Regions from separate parts of the Erwinia sp. BNK-24-b genome, predicted to be linked through region 2. Evidence: predicted binding sites of a transcription regulator. Region 2 holds the regulator's gene; the other holds the start of a gene.
The links. The regulator ArgR, encoded in region 2, controls arginine synthesis, uptake and breakdown. The targets are predictions, from matches to a motif close to ANTGAATAAAAATACANT.
Positions count from the first base shown of each region.

Region 1 (7,320 bases), 380 kb from region 2:
AATTCGTTTCGGTTACCTACGGCGCTAACTCCGGCGAGCGCGACCGCACGCACAGCATCATTAAAGGCATTAAAGATCGCACCGGACTGGAAGCAGCACCGCATTTAACCTGCGTGGACGCCACCCGTGCCGAGCTGCGCGCTATTGCGCAGGATTACTGGAATAACGGCATTCGTCATATCGTGGCGCTGCGCGGCGACCTACCGCCAGGCGGCGGCAAACCGGAAATGTACGGTGCGGATCTGGTGGGCCTGCTGAAGGAAGTCGGCGACTTTGATATTTCCGTGGCCGCCTATCCGGAAGTGCATCCGGAAGCAAAAAGCGCCCAGTCAGATTTAATTAACCTGAAGCGAAAAGTGGATGCGGGCGCAAACCGGGCGATTACCCAGTTCTTTTTTGACGTAGAAAGCTATTTGCGCTTTCGCGACCGCTGCGTCGCGGCCGGTATCGATGTGGAAATCGTACCGGGCATTTTGCCGGTATCCAACTTTAAGCAGCTTCAGCGCTTCGCCGCCATGACTAACGTCCGCGTGCCGGGCTGGATGACCAGCATGTTTGCCGGGCTGGATAACGATCCGGAAACCCGCAAAATGGTGGGCGCCAATGTAGCGATGGATATGGTGAAAATCCTGAGCCGTGAAGGCGTCAAAGATTTCCACTTCTATACGCTGAACCGTGCGGAAATGAGTTACGCCATTTGCCATACGCTGGGCGTCCGTCCCGCCGTGGCCGTCTCCGCTGCCTGATAAGGTAAAGCGCCCATAAAATCAGAAAGGCGCTCATATCTGCCAGATATGAGCGCCTTTCGCTATGGCTTCGTGCCTGAAATCCTTAGCCCGTATTGCGCATACCGGCCGCCACGCCCGCTATCGTTACCATCAGCGCCTGCTCAACTCGCGCATCCGGTTCTTCGCCGCTGGCTTCCTGTAAGCGGGAACGATGCAGCAATTCCGCCTGCAACACGTTCAGCGGATCGGTATACACGTTACGTAACGCAATAGATTCGGCAATCCATGGCAGATCCGCCATCAGGTGCGCGTCGTTGGCGATAGTCAGCACCGCTTTAATATCGGAATCCAGCTGCTCGCGCAGCTGCTTGCCCAGCGGCCACAGCGAACGGTCTACCAGACGCTGATCATAATATTCCGCCAGCCACAGGTCAGCTTTGGCAAAGACCATCTCCAGCATGCCCAGACGCGTAGAAAAGAAGGGCCAGTTATGGCACATCGCCTCCAGCTGATCCTGATGGCCTGCCTGCATCGCTTTTTGCAGCGCCGCGCCCGCGCCCAGCCAGGCGGGCAGCATCAGACGGTTTTGCGTCCAGGCGAAAATCCACGGAATGGCGCGCAGCGATTCTACGCCGCCGCTTGCGCGACGCTTGGCCGGACGCGAACCCAGCGGCAGTTTGCCCAGCTCCTGCTCCGGCGTGGCCGAGCGGAAGTAGGGCACAAAATCTTTGTTTTCGCGCACGTAGCCGCGATACATCTCGCAGGAGTCAGCAGAAAGCTGGTCCATGATGCCGCACCAGGCTTTTTCCGGCTCCGGCGGCGGCAGCAGGTTTGCTTCAAGGATAGCGCTGGTATAAAGCGTCAGGCTGCTGATGGTCACTTCCGGCAGGCCATATTTAAAGCGGATCATCTCTCCCTGTTCCGTCACGCGCAGTCCGCCTTTCAGGCTACCCGGCGGTTGGGAAAGCAGGGCCGCATGTGCCGGTGCGCCGCCGCGACCAATGGTGCCGCCGCGTCCATGAAACAGCGTCAGCGCGATGCCTGCTTTTTCACAGGTTTTAATCAGCGCGTCCTGCGCCTGATACTGTGCCCAACTGGCCGCCATCACGCCCGCATCTTTTGCCGAGTCGGAATAGCCAATCATTACCATCTGCTTGCCCTGAATAAAGCCGCGATACCAGCCGATATCCAGCAGCTGCTGCATCACGTCGTTAGCATTATTCAGATCGTCCAGGGTTTCAAACAGCGGTGCCACCGGCATAGCAAAAGGAATACCCGCTTCTTTTAACAGCAGATGGACGGCCAGCACGTCCGAAGGCGTTTTCGCCATCGAAATGACGTAGGCGGCGATAGACCCCTGCGGCGCTTCTGCCGCCACGCGACAGGTATCCAGCACTTCCTGCGTGTCGGCGCTCGGCTCCCACTGACGCGGCAGTAAAGGCCTTTTAGAAGTCAGCTCGCTAATCAGAAATGCCTGCTTATCGGCTTCTGACCAGCTGGCATAGTCGCCCAGGCCCAGATAACGGGTCACTTCTGCAATAGCGTCGGTGTGGCGCGTGCTTTCCTGACGCAGATCGATGCGCACCAGCGGCACGCCAAAACACTTCACGCGGCGCAATGTATCCAGCAGCTGGCCGTTAGCAATAATGCCCATGCCGCAGGCCTGTAGTGACTGATAGCAGGCGTAAAGCGGATCCCACAGCTGATCGTTGGAAATCAGCAGATTATCCGGACGCGCGGGGCGTTCGCCTTTCAGACGGCGCTCAAGGTAAGCCTGGGTCGCCAGCAGCTGGGCACGCAGGTTTTTCATAATTTCACGGTACGGTTCCAGCGCGTCGGGATTGCCGCACAGCTCGCGAACTTCTGGCGTACACTCCGACATCGACAGCTCGGAAACCAGCACGGCGATATCACGTAAGAACAGGTCGGTCGCTTTCCAGCGGCTCAGTTGCAGCACGTGACGGGTAATTTTCGCCGTCACGTTCGGATTGCCGTCACGGTCTCCACCCATCCAGGAAGTAAAGCGGACAGGCACATAATCCACCGGCAGCTTCACGCCAAATGAGGCTTCCACCTGTTCGTACAGTTCGCGCAGAAAGGCCGGCACGCCTTCCCACAGGCTATTTTCAACCACCGCAAAGCCCCATTTAGCTTCGTCGACGGGGGTAGGGCGATATTTACGGATCTCATCGGTATGCCAGGCCTGCGCGACCAGCTGACGCAGACGGCGCATGATCTGCGATCGGTCATAATCAGGAAGATCGTGGTGATCCAACTGCTTAAGGCAGCTATTTACTTCGATCAGCTTGTGGATCAGCGTGCGGCGAGTGATCTCTGTCGGGTGAGCGGTCAGCACCAGCTCCAGCGAAAGCGACTCAACGGCCTCGCGGATCTTCGCTTCCGTCAGGTTTGGCTGCTGCTTTAAGCGCTCGAAGGTTTTGGCCAGCAGCTCCTGATGATTAGCGCCTTCGCCTTTAGGGGAAATAGTGTGGTATTGCTCGGCGACGTTGGTCAGGTTGAGGAACTGGCTGAAGGCGCGCGCAACGGGCAGGAGTTCGTCATTAGAAAGATTTTGGAGCGTAGAGAGCAGCTCCTGACGGTGGGCGTCGTTTCCCGCGCGGGAGGACTTGGAGAGCTTACGGATGGTTTCCACCCGGTCCAGGATGTTTTCACCCAGCGCATCCTTAATCGTATCCCCGAGCAGTTTGCCGAGCATACTGACATTACTTCGCATTGCGGAATATTGTTCGTTCATAAGACCCCTGACCGTTGTTTTTATCACTCTCTACCGTCGCCGGTATAACATTGCCTTTTATCTAGCCACGTTCCCTGCCATCCGTCAATTGACTTAAACACGCGCAAAGCTGGCGCTAACTAGCGGGAATTTATGAAATTTAACAAAGGAGAAGCGCGATAAGTAATTCTTATCGCCTGAAGTAACGGAAAACGTCGGCAAAGCCGGAAAAAACGCTATCTTTCCGGCCTGACAGGACAAATAGCGCTTAATGGTGGCAAAAATGTTGCACAACCTGCGTAATCAGCTCGCGGGTTGGCTTGATAAAAGCGGTGTCGAGATATTCATCCGGCTGGTGCGCCTGGTTGATCGATCCCGGTCCCAATACCAGCGTTGGGCATAATTCCTGGATAAAAGGCGCTTCGGTGCAGTAGTTTACGATGGAGGTTTCCGTGCCTAACAATTTCTCCACCACTTTGACCAGCTTGTGATCGGCCGGGCACTCGTAACCGGGAATCGGCGGGTGCAGCTGGCTAACCGTCACGCGGCCAGGCCAGCGTTCGCTAACCGGCGTCAGCGATTCGTTGATCAATCCTTCCAGCTCGTTCAGCGTTAAGCCCGGCAGAGGTCGAAGATCGATATGCAGCTCGCAGCAGGCGCAGATACGGTTAGCCGCATCGCCGCCGTTGATGTGGCCAAAATTCATGGTGGGATAAGGGATCGCAAAACCATCATGGTGATAGCGTGACTTCAGCGTGTTACGTAATTCCATCAGCTGGGTGATCGATTCGTGCATCAGTTCAATCGCATTGACGCCGCGTGAGGGATCGCTGGAATGGCCGGACTGGCCCTCAATGCGGATAGCGTTCGACATATGGCCTTTATGCGCGCGCACCGGCTGGAGCGACGTAGGTTCGCCGATAATCGCGCAGTCGGGACGTATGGTGGCGTTTTCGGAAAAGTATTGCGCGCCCGCCATCGTGGTTTCTTCATCGGCGGTGGCCAGGACGTAGAGCGGTTTTTTCAGCTTCGTCACGTCAACATCACGCAGCGCATCCAGAATAAAGGCGAAAAAGCCTTTCATATCAGCGGTGCCCAGGCCGTACAGCTTGTTGTCATGCTCGGTCAGGGTGAAGGGATCGCGCGTCCAGCGGCCATCGTCGAAAGGAACGGTGTCGCTGTGTCCGGCCAGCAGCAGGCCGCCAGCACCGTTGCCGGTGCGGGCCAGCATATTAAATTTGTGGCGCGTGCCGGGAACCGGCTGAACTTCAACCTCAAAGCCAAGGTCGCGAAACCAGCCTGCCAGCAAACTGATTAAAGCTTCATTACTCTGATCCATTGCGCTGTCGGTGGCGCTGATGGACGGCGTGGCAATCAACTCACGGTAAAGCTCAATAAAAGGCGGTAATTTTGTCTTCACTGTTGACAGTCCTTGCGTTAGGATAGTATCAATATTCATGCACTAATAGTGAATAAAAATACATTAATGGCGTGGGGATGGAAACCAAATTTCCTGCATATCCGGCGCTAATCGCGTGGGCAGACGGCATTAGCCGCCACCCAAAACCCGAGACCGTTATAAGGTGTCCGATGTTAAATACGCTGATTGTTGGTGCCAGTGGCTATGCTGGCGTAGAGCTTGCGACCTACCTGAATCGTCATCCTCAGGTGAACATAACCGCTTTAGCGGTCTCAGCGCAAAGCCCTGACGCAGGAAAATTGCTTTCCGACCTGCATCCGCAGCTGAAAGGCATTGTCGATATGCCGCTGCAGCCGCTGGCCAGCGCGGCGGAATTTGCGGATAAGGTCGACGTCGTGTTTTTGGCTACCGCGCACGAAGTCAGCCACGATCTGGCACCGGAGTTCCTGGCGGCAGGCTGCGTGGTATTTGACCTGTCGGCAGCCTTTCGCGTTAATGAAGAGAGCTTCTTTACCGACTATTACGGCTTCCCACATCAGCATAAAGCCTGGCTGGATAAAGCCGTTTATGGCCTGGCCGAGTGGCAGCAAAGCAAGCTGAAAGAAGCGCAGCTGATTGCCGTACCGGGCTGTTACCCGACCGCTGCCCAGCTGGCTTTAAAGCCTTTGATTGCAGCGAATCTGCTTAACGAAGCGCAGTGGCCGGTAATTAATGCCACCAGCGGCGTCAGCGGCGCGGGACGCAAAGCCTCCGTTGCCACCAGTTTTTGCGAAGTTAGCCTGCAACCTTATGGCATTTTTACGCATCGTCATCAGCCGGAAATTGCCGCGCATCTCGGTATCCCGGTCATTTTCACGCCGCATCTGGGTAATTTCCCACGCGGTATCCTGGCGACCACGACCTGTCGTTTGCAGGCGGGCGTAACGCGTGAAGACGTGGCAGAAGCCTTCCATAACGCCTATCACGATAAACCGCTGGTGCGCGTCTATGATAGAGGCGTGCCGTCAATCAAAGGCGTGGTTGGACTGCCGTTCTGCGACATCGGTTTTGCCGTACAGGGTGAGCACGCGATTATCGTCTCGGCAGAAGACAATCTGCTGAAGGGCGCTTCGTCGCAGGCCGTGCAGTGTATGAATATTCGTTTCGGTTTCCCGGAAACGCAGTCGCTTATTTAATCAGTGAGAAAGCCAATGACCAATCCTTTAATTATTAAACTCGGCGGCGTGTTGCTGGACAGCGAAGAAGCGCTGGCGCGCCTGTTTGACGCGCTGGTGGCATACCGCGAGACGCATCAGCGGCCTCTGCTGATCGTTCACGGCGGCGGCTGCCTGGTAGACGAGCTGATGAGCAAGCTTGCGCTGCCGGTGAAAAAGAAAAACGGCCTGCGCGTAACGCCTGCCGATCAGATCGACATCATTACCGGCGCGCTGGCGGGAACGGCTAATAAAACGCTGCTGGCCTGGTCAAAGAAACACGGCATTGATGCGGTCGGCCTGTGCCTGGGCGACGGCGGCAGCGTCAACGTGGCGGCTTTTGATGAAGAGCTGGGGCACGTTGGCCAGGCGACGCCGGGCAATCCAAAACTGATTAACACATTGCTGGAAGCTGGCTGGCTGCCGGTTATCAGCTCTATCGGCATTACCGAAGACGGCAAGCTGATGAACGTTAACGCCGATCAGGCCGCGACCGCCTTAGCCGCTACGTTGGGTGCCGATCTGGTGCTGCTTTCCGACGTCAGCGGCATTCTGGACGGCAAAGGCCAGCGGATTGCCGAAATGACCACGGCGCTGGCGGAACAGCTGATTGCGCAGGGCATTATTACCGATGGCATGATCGTCAAAGTTAACGCCGCGCTGGACGCCGCCCGCACGCTGGGTCGTCCGGTCGATATTGCCAGCTGGCGTCATGCCGAGCAGCTGCCAACCCTTTTTAACGGCGTGTCGATTGGCACCCGGATCCTCGCTTAACCGGTTCAAGGAAAAGACAATGCAAGATAAAAGCATCAAGAAAATCGTTCTGGCTTACTCAGGTGGTCTGGATACCTCCGCGATTATTCCGTGGCTGAAAGAGAACTATGGCGGCTGTGAAGTGGTTGCCTTTGTCGCGGATATCGGCCAGGAGCGAGGCGATCTGGAAGGCGTAGAGCAGAAAGCTTTGCAGTCCGGTGCCTCTGAATGCCACGTTGTCGATCTGCGTGAAGAGTTCATCAGCGACTACGTTTATCCCGTGCTGCAAACTGGCGCGCTGTATGAAGGAACTTACCTGCTGGGCACCTCTATGGCTCGTCCAATCATCGCCAAAGCGCAGGTTGAGCTGGCGCTGAAAGTCGGCGCGGACGCGCTGTGCCACGGCGCGACCGGCAAAGGTAACGACCAGGTACGTTTTGAAACCACCTATACCGCACTGGCTCCGCAGCTGAAAGTTGTCGCGCCGTGGCG
Region 1 is NZ_CP179901.1:4,806,596-4,813,915, forward strand. It holds gene metF (methylenetetrahydrofolate reductase) at 1-746, shown strand, start outside; gene ppc (phosphoenolpyruvate carboxylase) at 832-3,483, opposite strand; gene argE (acetylornithine deacetylase) at 3,731-4,882, opposite strand; gene argC (N-acetyl-gamma-glutamyl-phosphate reductase) at 5,053-6,057, shown strand; gene argB (acetylglutamate kinase) at 6,073-6,849, shown strand; gene ACMGGR_RS22100 (argininosuccinate synthase) at 6,869-7,320, shown strand, end outside.
Region 1: argC (N-acetyl-gamma-glutamyl-phosphate reductase) is a predicted target of ArgR. The motif match lies at 4,930-4,947, and genes of this name have one in related genera.

Region 2 (7,320 bases):
GATTGGCTTTCATTTTAATCTGGAAACGCCACGCTGGGCGGTGATGACCGCCTGTATCGTCGCGGGCGGCACGGCCTTTGCCGCGGGCGGCGATCCTTTCTCTGGGGCGCTGCGCCACCGTGGCATGCTGCGTATTATCGGGACCTTTCTCGGCTGTATCGCTGCGCTGACCATTATGATTGCCACTATCCGTGCACCGGTGGTGATGCTGCTGCTGTGCTGCCTGTGGGCCGGTTTTTGCGTCTGGCTTTCTTCGCTTATTCGGGTAGAGAACTCTTATGCGCTGGGTCTGGCGGGCTACACGGCTTTGATTATTGTGGTCAGCGTGGACGCTAACGGCTCGCTGCTGCTGGCACCGCAGTTTGCCGTCGAGCGCTGCAGCGAAATTATTATCGGTATCGTCTGCGCTATCCTGGCCGATATGCTGTTTTCTCCCCGCTCCATTAAGCAGGATATTGACCGGGCTATCGACGGGCTGCTGGTCGATCAGTACAAGCTAATGCAGCTTTGCGTAGCGCACGGCGACAGGGACGAGGTGGATAAAAGCTGGGCCGATCTGGTACGCCGCACCACCGCGTTGAACGGCATGCGTACTCATCTGCTGATGGAGTCCGGCCGCTGGCATAAGGCTGACAGACGCTTACGGGCATTAAACACGCTTTCGCTGACCTTGATTACCCAGGCCTGTGAAACCTTTCTGATTCAAAACACGCGTCAGGAATATATCCCGCCGCAGTTTCACCTGTTTTTTGAAAAGCCGGTCGAAAACGTGGCGGACGTTCACAAGCGCATGAAATTGATGCGCCGTGTTATTACCGCCAGCGGCAGCAAGAATACGCCGCTTACCGTCAGCAACTGGGTAGGGGCCGCTTCACGTTATCTGCTACTGCTAAAAGGCACCAAAACCAACAGCAGTATTAGTCGTCTGGAAGAAGAAGTCCTGGATGGCGAACCCGTAGTGAAAATGCGCTCGGCGGAAACTCGTCACGCGCTGATTAACGGCGTGCGCACCTTTGTAGCGACGGCGGTCGGCTCGCTGTTCTGGCTGTGGAGCGGCTGGACGTCCGGCAGCGGCGCAATGGTAATGCTTGCCGTTATTACCGCGCTGGCAATGCGCATGCCCAATCCGCTGATGATGGCAAAAGACTTTCTGTACGGCATGATCGTGGCCATTCCGCTTGGCTCGCTTTATTACATGTTTATCATGCCCGCTACGCAGCAAAGCATGCTGCTGCTCTGTATCTGCCTGGGCGTCATGGCGTTTATCGGCGGTATCCTTATTCAGCGTCGGCAAATCGGCACGCTTGGCGCGCTGGTGGGCACTATCAATATCCTGACGCTGGATAATCCCATGACCTTTAACGTCACCGCGTTTCTGGACAACGCGCTGGGTCAGGCTATCGGCTGCTTTGTGGCATTAATCGTGATTCTGCTGATCCGCGATACCTCTAAGGCGCGTATCGGCCGTACGCTGTTAAACCGGTTTATGTATTCGGCCGTGGCGGCGATGACCACTAACCAGCTGCGCCGTCGTGAAAACCATTTGCCAGCGCTTTATCAACAGCTGTTTATGCTGCTGAATATTTTCCCCTGCGATATCAATAAGTTCCGTATCGCATTAACGCTGATTATCAGCCATCAGCGCCTGCGCGATGCCGATATCCCCGTTAACAGCGATCTGTCCTCCTTCCACAAACAGCTGCGCCATACGGCGGATCGGGTCATCTCTGCGAGCAGCGACGCCAAAAGGCATCGCTACTTTGAACGCCTGCTGGCGGAACTGCATATTTATCAGGAGAAGCTGGTGCAGTATGAAGCGCCGCTAAGCGTGACGGAACCCGTGCAGCGTCTGGTCACTATGCTGAAAAAATACCAGACCACGCTGCTGCAAATCTAACCCTTCCCGGCTACAAACCTGCCGCGCCTGAACAGCGCGGCTTTTACCTACTCTGTTACCAATCTGAGATCTGCTACGCAGGCTGCCATCTATACTTATCCCAACGCTAACTCAACGGGAGAACAGGATGAGCACTTCGCTTTCTGACCACGAATTATTCCAGACTGGCTATTTCACTAACGGCCAGTGGCAGCATACGGACGCGACTTTTGACGTAGTGAATCCGGCAACGGGTGAGGTCGTCGCACAGGTCGCACGTGCCGGGAAAGAGGAAACCGAGCGGGCGATTGCCGCAGCCAAAGAGGCGTTTCCAGCCTGGCGTGCGAAAACGGCTAAAGAGCGCAGCGAAATTCTTTACCGCTGGTATCAGCTGATTATCGATAACAAAGCCTGGCTGGGCAAACTGATGACCGCCGAACAGGGCAAACCGGTGAAGGAAGCCGAAGGCGAGGTCGATTACGCCGCCAGCTTTATTCAGTGGTTTGCCGAGCAGGCCAAGCGCGCTAACGGCGAAATTATTCCACCGGCCAAAGCGGGTTCGCGCATTCTGGCCACGCGCGAGCCTGTTGGCGTCGTGGCGGCTATCACGCCCTGGAACTTCCCTATGGCAATGTTGACCCGCAAGCTTGGCCCTGCGCTGGCGGCTGGCTGTACCGGCATTATCAAACCGGCCAACAATACGCCGCTGTCGGCCTTTGCTCTGGTGGCGCTGGCTAAAAAAGCGGGCGTACCGGATGGCGTGCTTAACGCCGTCGCGGGCGATACTAAAGCGATAAGCGAAGCCATTATGGCCAGCTCTGCCGTCAGGAAAATCTCTTTTACCGGTTCGACAGAGGTAGGCAAGCTGCTGATGCGTAATGCGGCGGAGACCATGAAAAAAGTCTCTATGGAGCTGGGCGGCAACGCGGCCTATATCGTTTTTGATGATGCGGATATCGACGCTGCGGTTAAAGGTGCTATTGCCAATAAGTTCCGCAATGCGGGCCAGGTCTGCGTCAGCGTCAACCGTTTCTACATCCATAACAGCGTTTACGATCGCTTCGTTAGCCAGCTGGCAGAAGAGGTTAACCAGCTGAAAGTGGGTAACGGCATGGAGGAGGGCGTGGTCGTTGGGCCGCTGATTGAAGCTTCCGCCGTGAAAAAAGTGGAAGAGCACGTTAACGATGCGAAAGCGAAGGGCGGGAAAATTGTGGCCGGCGGCGAGCGACATCAGCTGGGCGGCAATTTCTGGCAGCCGACGGTCATTGCCGAAGCCAACGAAACCATGCAGCTGGCAAAAGAAGAAACCTTTGGCCCGGTTGCCGCCTGCTTTCGGTTTGACAGCGAAGAAGAGGTTATTCAACGCGCTAACGACACGGAGTTTGGCCTGGCGGCCTATTTCTATACGCGCGACGTTCAGCGGATTTTCCGCGTCGCGGCGGCGCTGGAAAGCGGTATGGTCGGCATTAACGAATGCGCGGTTTCTACCGAACTGGCACCTTTTGGCGGCGTAAAAGAATCGGGGCTGGGCCGGGAAGGCTCGGTGCTGGGACTGGAGGAGTTTTTAGAAGTTAAAGCCCTGCATATCGGGGGCCTGTAACTCACCGGGCGGCCAGGCGTCGCCCAACCGTTTGCCCTGTGGAGCGGCCAGTATGAGAACAGAGATATTTGATTTTAATGAGATTGTAGACCAGGCACATTTCTTCCGGCAGTTTAGCGATCGCTTTGCGCTGGGCGACAGGCTGATTACCGATTTAGATAGTCTGTGGGATGTAGTGAACGACAAAAGCCTGCCGTTACCTTTAGATATCGTTTTTGTTCATCTTGGCTCCGGGCAAAGGCGACGCTATGGCGCATTGATTCTACTGTTTGACGAAGCGGAAGAAGAACTGGAAGGGCAGCTGCGTTTTAATATTCGTCAGGAAAGATAGAAAAAGGGCCCCGGCGAACGGGGCCAAAGGGTTCGTCAAAGACTGCTTAGGGTACAGCCCGAAGACGAGGAATTATTTATACAGTTCTGCCGTGGCGTGATAGTTGCCGTTATTGTAGGCCTCAATGACGCGATAGGATTTTGCACCCTGCTCGTCAGCTTTCTGAGAAAGCTGCTGGCGAATGGTGGTTGGCGCGCCGTCGATACCGCTTACGCTGATGGTACCGATAGACTGCATATTTTCATTGGCAACCTGTTCGTTGGTAACCAGATTAGCGGCGCTGGCGCCAAAAGAGATAACGGAAGCCAGGCTCAGTACAGCGATAGTCAGTTTAGTTTTCATTACAGATGCTCCAGAGTTTAGCGATAACCGAAAGGGCTAAAAAACATTTATTATTCTTGGGGTTATCGTGAGATTGTTGGGTACATTACGTCGGTTGTTTACTTACTTGTACAGCTCAGCCGTGGCATGGTAGTTGCCGTTGTTATAGGCCTCTACAATGCGATAAGCCTTCGCGCCTTGCGCTTCAGCCTTCTGATTCAGTTGGGCATTGATATCCATTGGCGCAGCGCTAACGCCGCTGACGCTGACCGTGCCCATAGCCTGCATGTTTTGCGCCTGCTCCGTGTTAACAGAATCAGCTGCAAAAGCACCAAAAGAGAGGGCGGATAACACGCTTAACGCGGCAATCGTAGTTTTAACTTTCATGATATTTTTCCTCGTCACTGTTTTTATCTTGTTTTTAGTGTGATTCACATCACGAAAAGAAGTATAGATCTAATAACGTAAAAAATTAATAGCATGCTAATAATGTTTTGTTGGGATACTTAAGCAATTAACCACCTTTTAATAACGTTCTGTTATAAAAAATGCTTATATTTTGTACCAGTGCAGTTAAATGTACGTAAAAACAGCAGGATAGGTAAATTTAACTATTTGTGCGCTAATCTGCGGCAGATCACACTGCGAGACGGGAGTCTATTACCTGAAGGTGCGAGAAGGGTACGTCCAGCCAGCATATCGTGCTGATTACGACGCTGTCAGGGCATATAAAATAAAGCGCCGACCGAGGTCAGCGCTGAGAGAAAAGGAATATAGCCGCGATGCATACAGGCCTTTTATAGTTCCTGTTCAAATAATTTCAGAACGGAATCGCGCAGGTGATGGATAGTAACGTGGCGAGAAGGCGTAATAAAAATCGTATCGTCCCCGGCAATCGTTCCCAAAATTCCTTCCGGCTTGCCCAGAGAGTCCAGCATCCTGGCGATCAGCTGCGCTGCGCCCGGGCTGGTATGGATAACCAGCAGGGCATCATTGTGGTCGATATCCAGCACCAGATTCTTCAGCGGACTACTGGTCGTAGGCACGCCCAGCTCTGCCGGCAGGCAGTAGACCATCTCCATTTTAGCGTTGCGCGTGCGTACCGCGCCAAAACGGGTCAGCATGCGTGACACCTTTGACTGATTGATATTGTCAAAGCCCTGGTCCTGAAGCGCAGCGACAATCTCGCCCTGCGAGCTAAATTTTTCTTCTTTAAGTAGGGCCTTAAAAGCCTTAATCAAATCTTCTTGTTTTGATGAGTTACGCATAGTTTTCGCTAAATGTCAGAAAGAGGTTTCCGGTCAGGGAGACCGTTATTATGCATTTTAGTGAATTTTTATGCAAATGCGCCGCCTTGTTTTTGCTTCTTTTTGCCGCTATCAACCTGCATTCACTGTAAAAGTACAGGAAAAAATTCGCCTAATCGTCTGGCGTCGCGCACAATAAGTGAACGGATTGTTATAATGTTGTTGTGATAATCAGTAGCCATCACCGTTGTACTCAACAACATCATCAACCTGCGGTTGCGAACGGCCTGGCGCTGACGTAATGCGGTCTCTCTCTGCTGCTTTATCCTGTATGATGCGCCGTTGTGCAAAAGAGGGTAAAGGCTTTCGCTCAAGCCTTGCGGGTCATATATGTTCATAACTAAATGAATTCCCGGCACTTCCCTTTCTAAATAATAAGGAGTTTAGGATGAAAGTTTCAGTTCTCGGCGCGGCTGGCGGTATCGGTCAGGCCCTCGCGCTTCTGCTTAAAACCCAGCTTCCGGCAGGTTCAGAACTCTCCCTGTATGATATAGCTCCTGTTACGCCCGGCGTGGCTGTCGATCTCAGCCATATTCCTACGGCGGTCAAAATTAAAGGTTTTAGTGGCGAAGACGCGACGCCTGCTCTGCAGGGCGCAGACATCGTGCTGATTTCCGCTGGCGTAGCACGCAAGCCAGGCATGGATCGCGCCGACCTGTTCAACGTGAACGCGGGCATTGTGCGTAATCTTATCGAGCAGGTAGCAGCAACCTGCCCTAAAGCGCTGATCGGTATTATTACTAATCCTGTCAACACTACCGTAGCCATCGCCGCTGAAGTCCTGAAAAAGGCGGGCGTTTATGACAAGAACAAGCTATTTGGCGTCACCACGCTGGATATTATTCGCTCTAATACCTTCGTGGCCGAGCTGAAAAACAAAAATCCGGCGGAACTTAACGTGCCGGTGATCGGCGGTCATTCAGGCGTGACGATTTTACCTTTGCTGTCGCAGATTCCAGGCATGAGCTTTAGCGAGCAGGAAGTGGCTGACCTGACTAAGCGTATTCAGAATGCCGGTACGGAAGTGGTTGAGGCAAAAGCGGGTGGCGGATCGGCAACCTTGTCGATGGGGCAGGCTGCGGCGAAATTCGGACTATCGCTGGTACGTGCGCTGCAGGGAGAGAGCAACGTCGTGGAGTGCGCCTATGTGGAAGGCGACGGCGCGCATGCTCGCTTCTTTGCCCAGCCGCTGCTGTTAGGGAAAAGCGGTGTGGTAGAGCGTAAGCCAATCGGCACGCTGAGCGCCTTTGAAGAAAAGGCCCTGCAAAACATGCTGCAAACGCTGAAACAAGATATCGCTCAGGGCGAAGAATTTGTGAAGTAAGCAAAAGGGCCAGCGTCGCTGGCCCTTCTCTTTAGCTGCCCGGATATTCCAGGACGGTAATCGGCAGCGTCATCTTGTGGTCGTTACGTAAAATATCCACGTCTATCACCGTGCCGGGCCGGATCTCCGCAACCTGATCCATCGTTTCCAGTGCGGAAACGGCAGGCTTGTGGTTCACGCTGGTAATCACATCGTTTACCTGTAGGCCCGCTTTCGCCGCAGGCCCGCCCTGTGCGACGTTAGTCACCACGATCCCCTGAATATGATCGATGCTGGGGTTCTGCCCGTGCATTTGCGGGATTTCCCGGCCGCTGATGCCGATAAAGCCACGGATTACGCGGCCATCCCGGATCAGCTTATCCATTATTTTTGTTGCCAGCGCGGTTGGAATAGCAAAGCCAATGCCTTCAGGCGTCTCGCCATCGTTGCTTTTATCAAACGACAGCGTGTTAATGCCCATCAGCTCGCCCAGCGAGTTAATCAGCGCACCGCCGGAATTGCCTTTATTGATAGAAGCATCGGTTTGCAGGAAATTCTGGTAGCGGGAAGGGCTTAAGCCTA
Region 2 is NZ_CP179901.1:357,807-365,126, forward strand. It holds gene aaeB (p-hydroxybenzoic acid efflux pump subunit AaeB) at 1-1,897, shown strand, start outside; gene ACMGGR_RS01710 (NAD-dependent succinate-semialdehyde dehydrogenase) at 2,025-3,476, shown strand; gene ACMGGR_RS01715 (barstar family protein) at 3,529-3,807, shown strand; gene yhcN (peroxide/acid stress response protein YhcN) at 3,880-4,149, opposite strand; gene yhcN (peroxide/acid stress response protein YhcN) at 4,252-4,515, opposite strand; gene argR (transcriptional regulator ArgR) at 4,926-5,396, opposite strand; gene mdh (malate dehydrogenase) at 5,824-6,759, shown strand; gene degS (outer membrane-stress sensor serine endopeptidase DegS) at 6,791-7,320, opposite strand, start outside.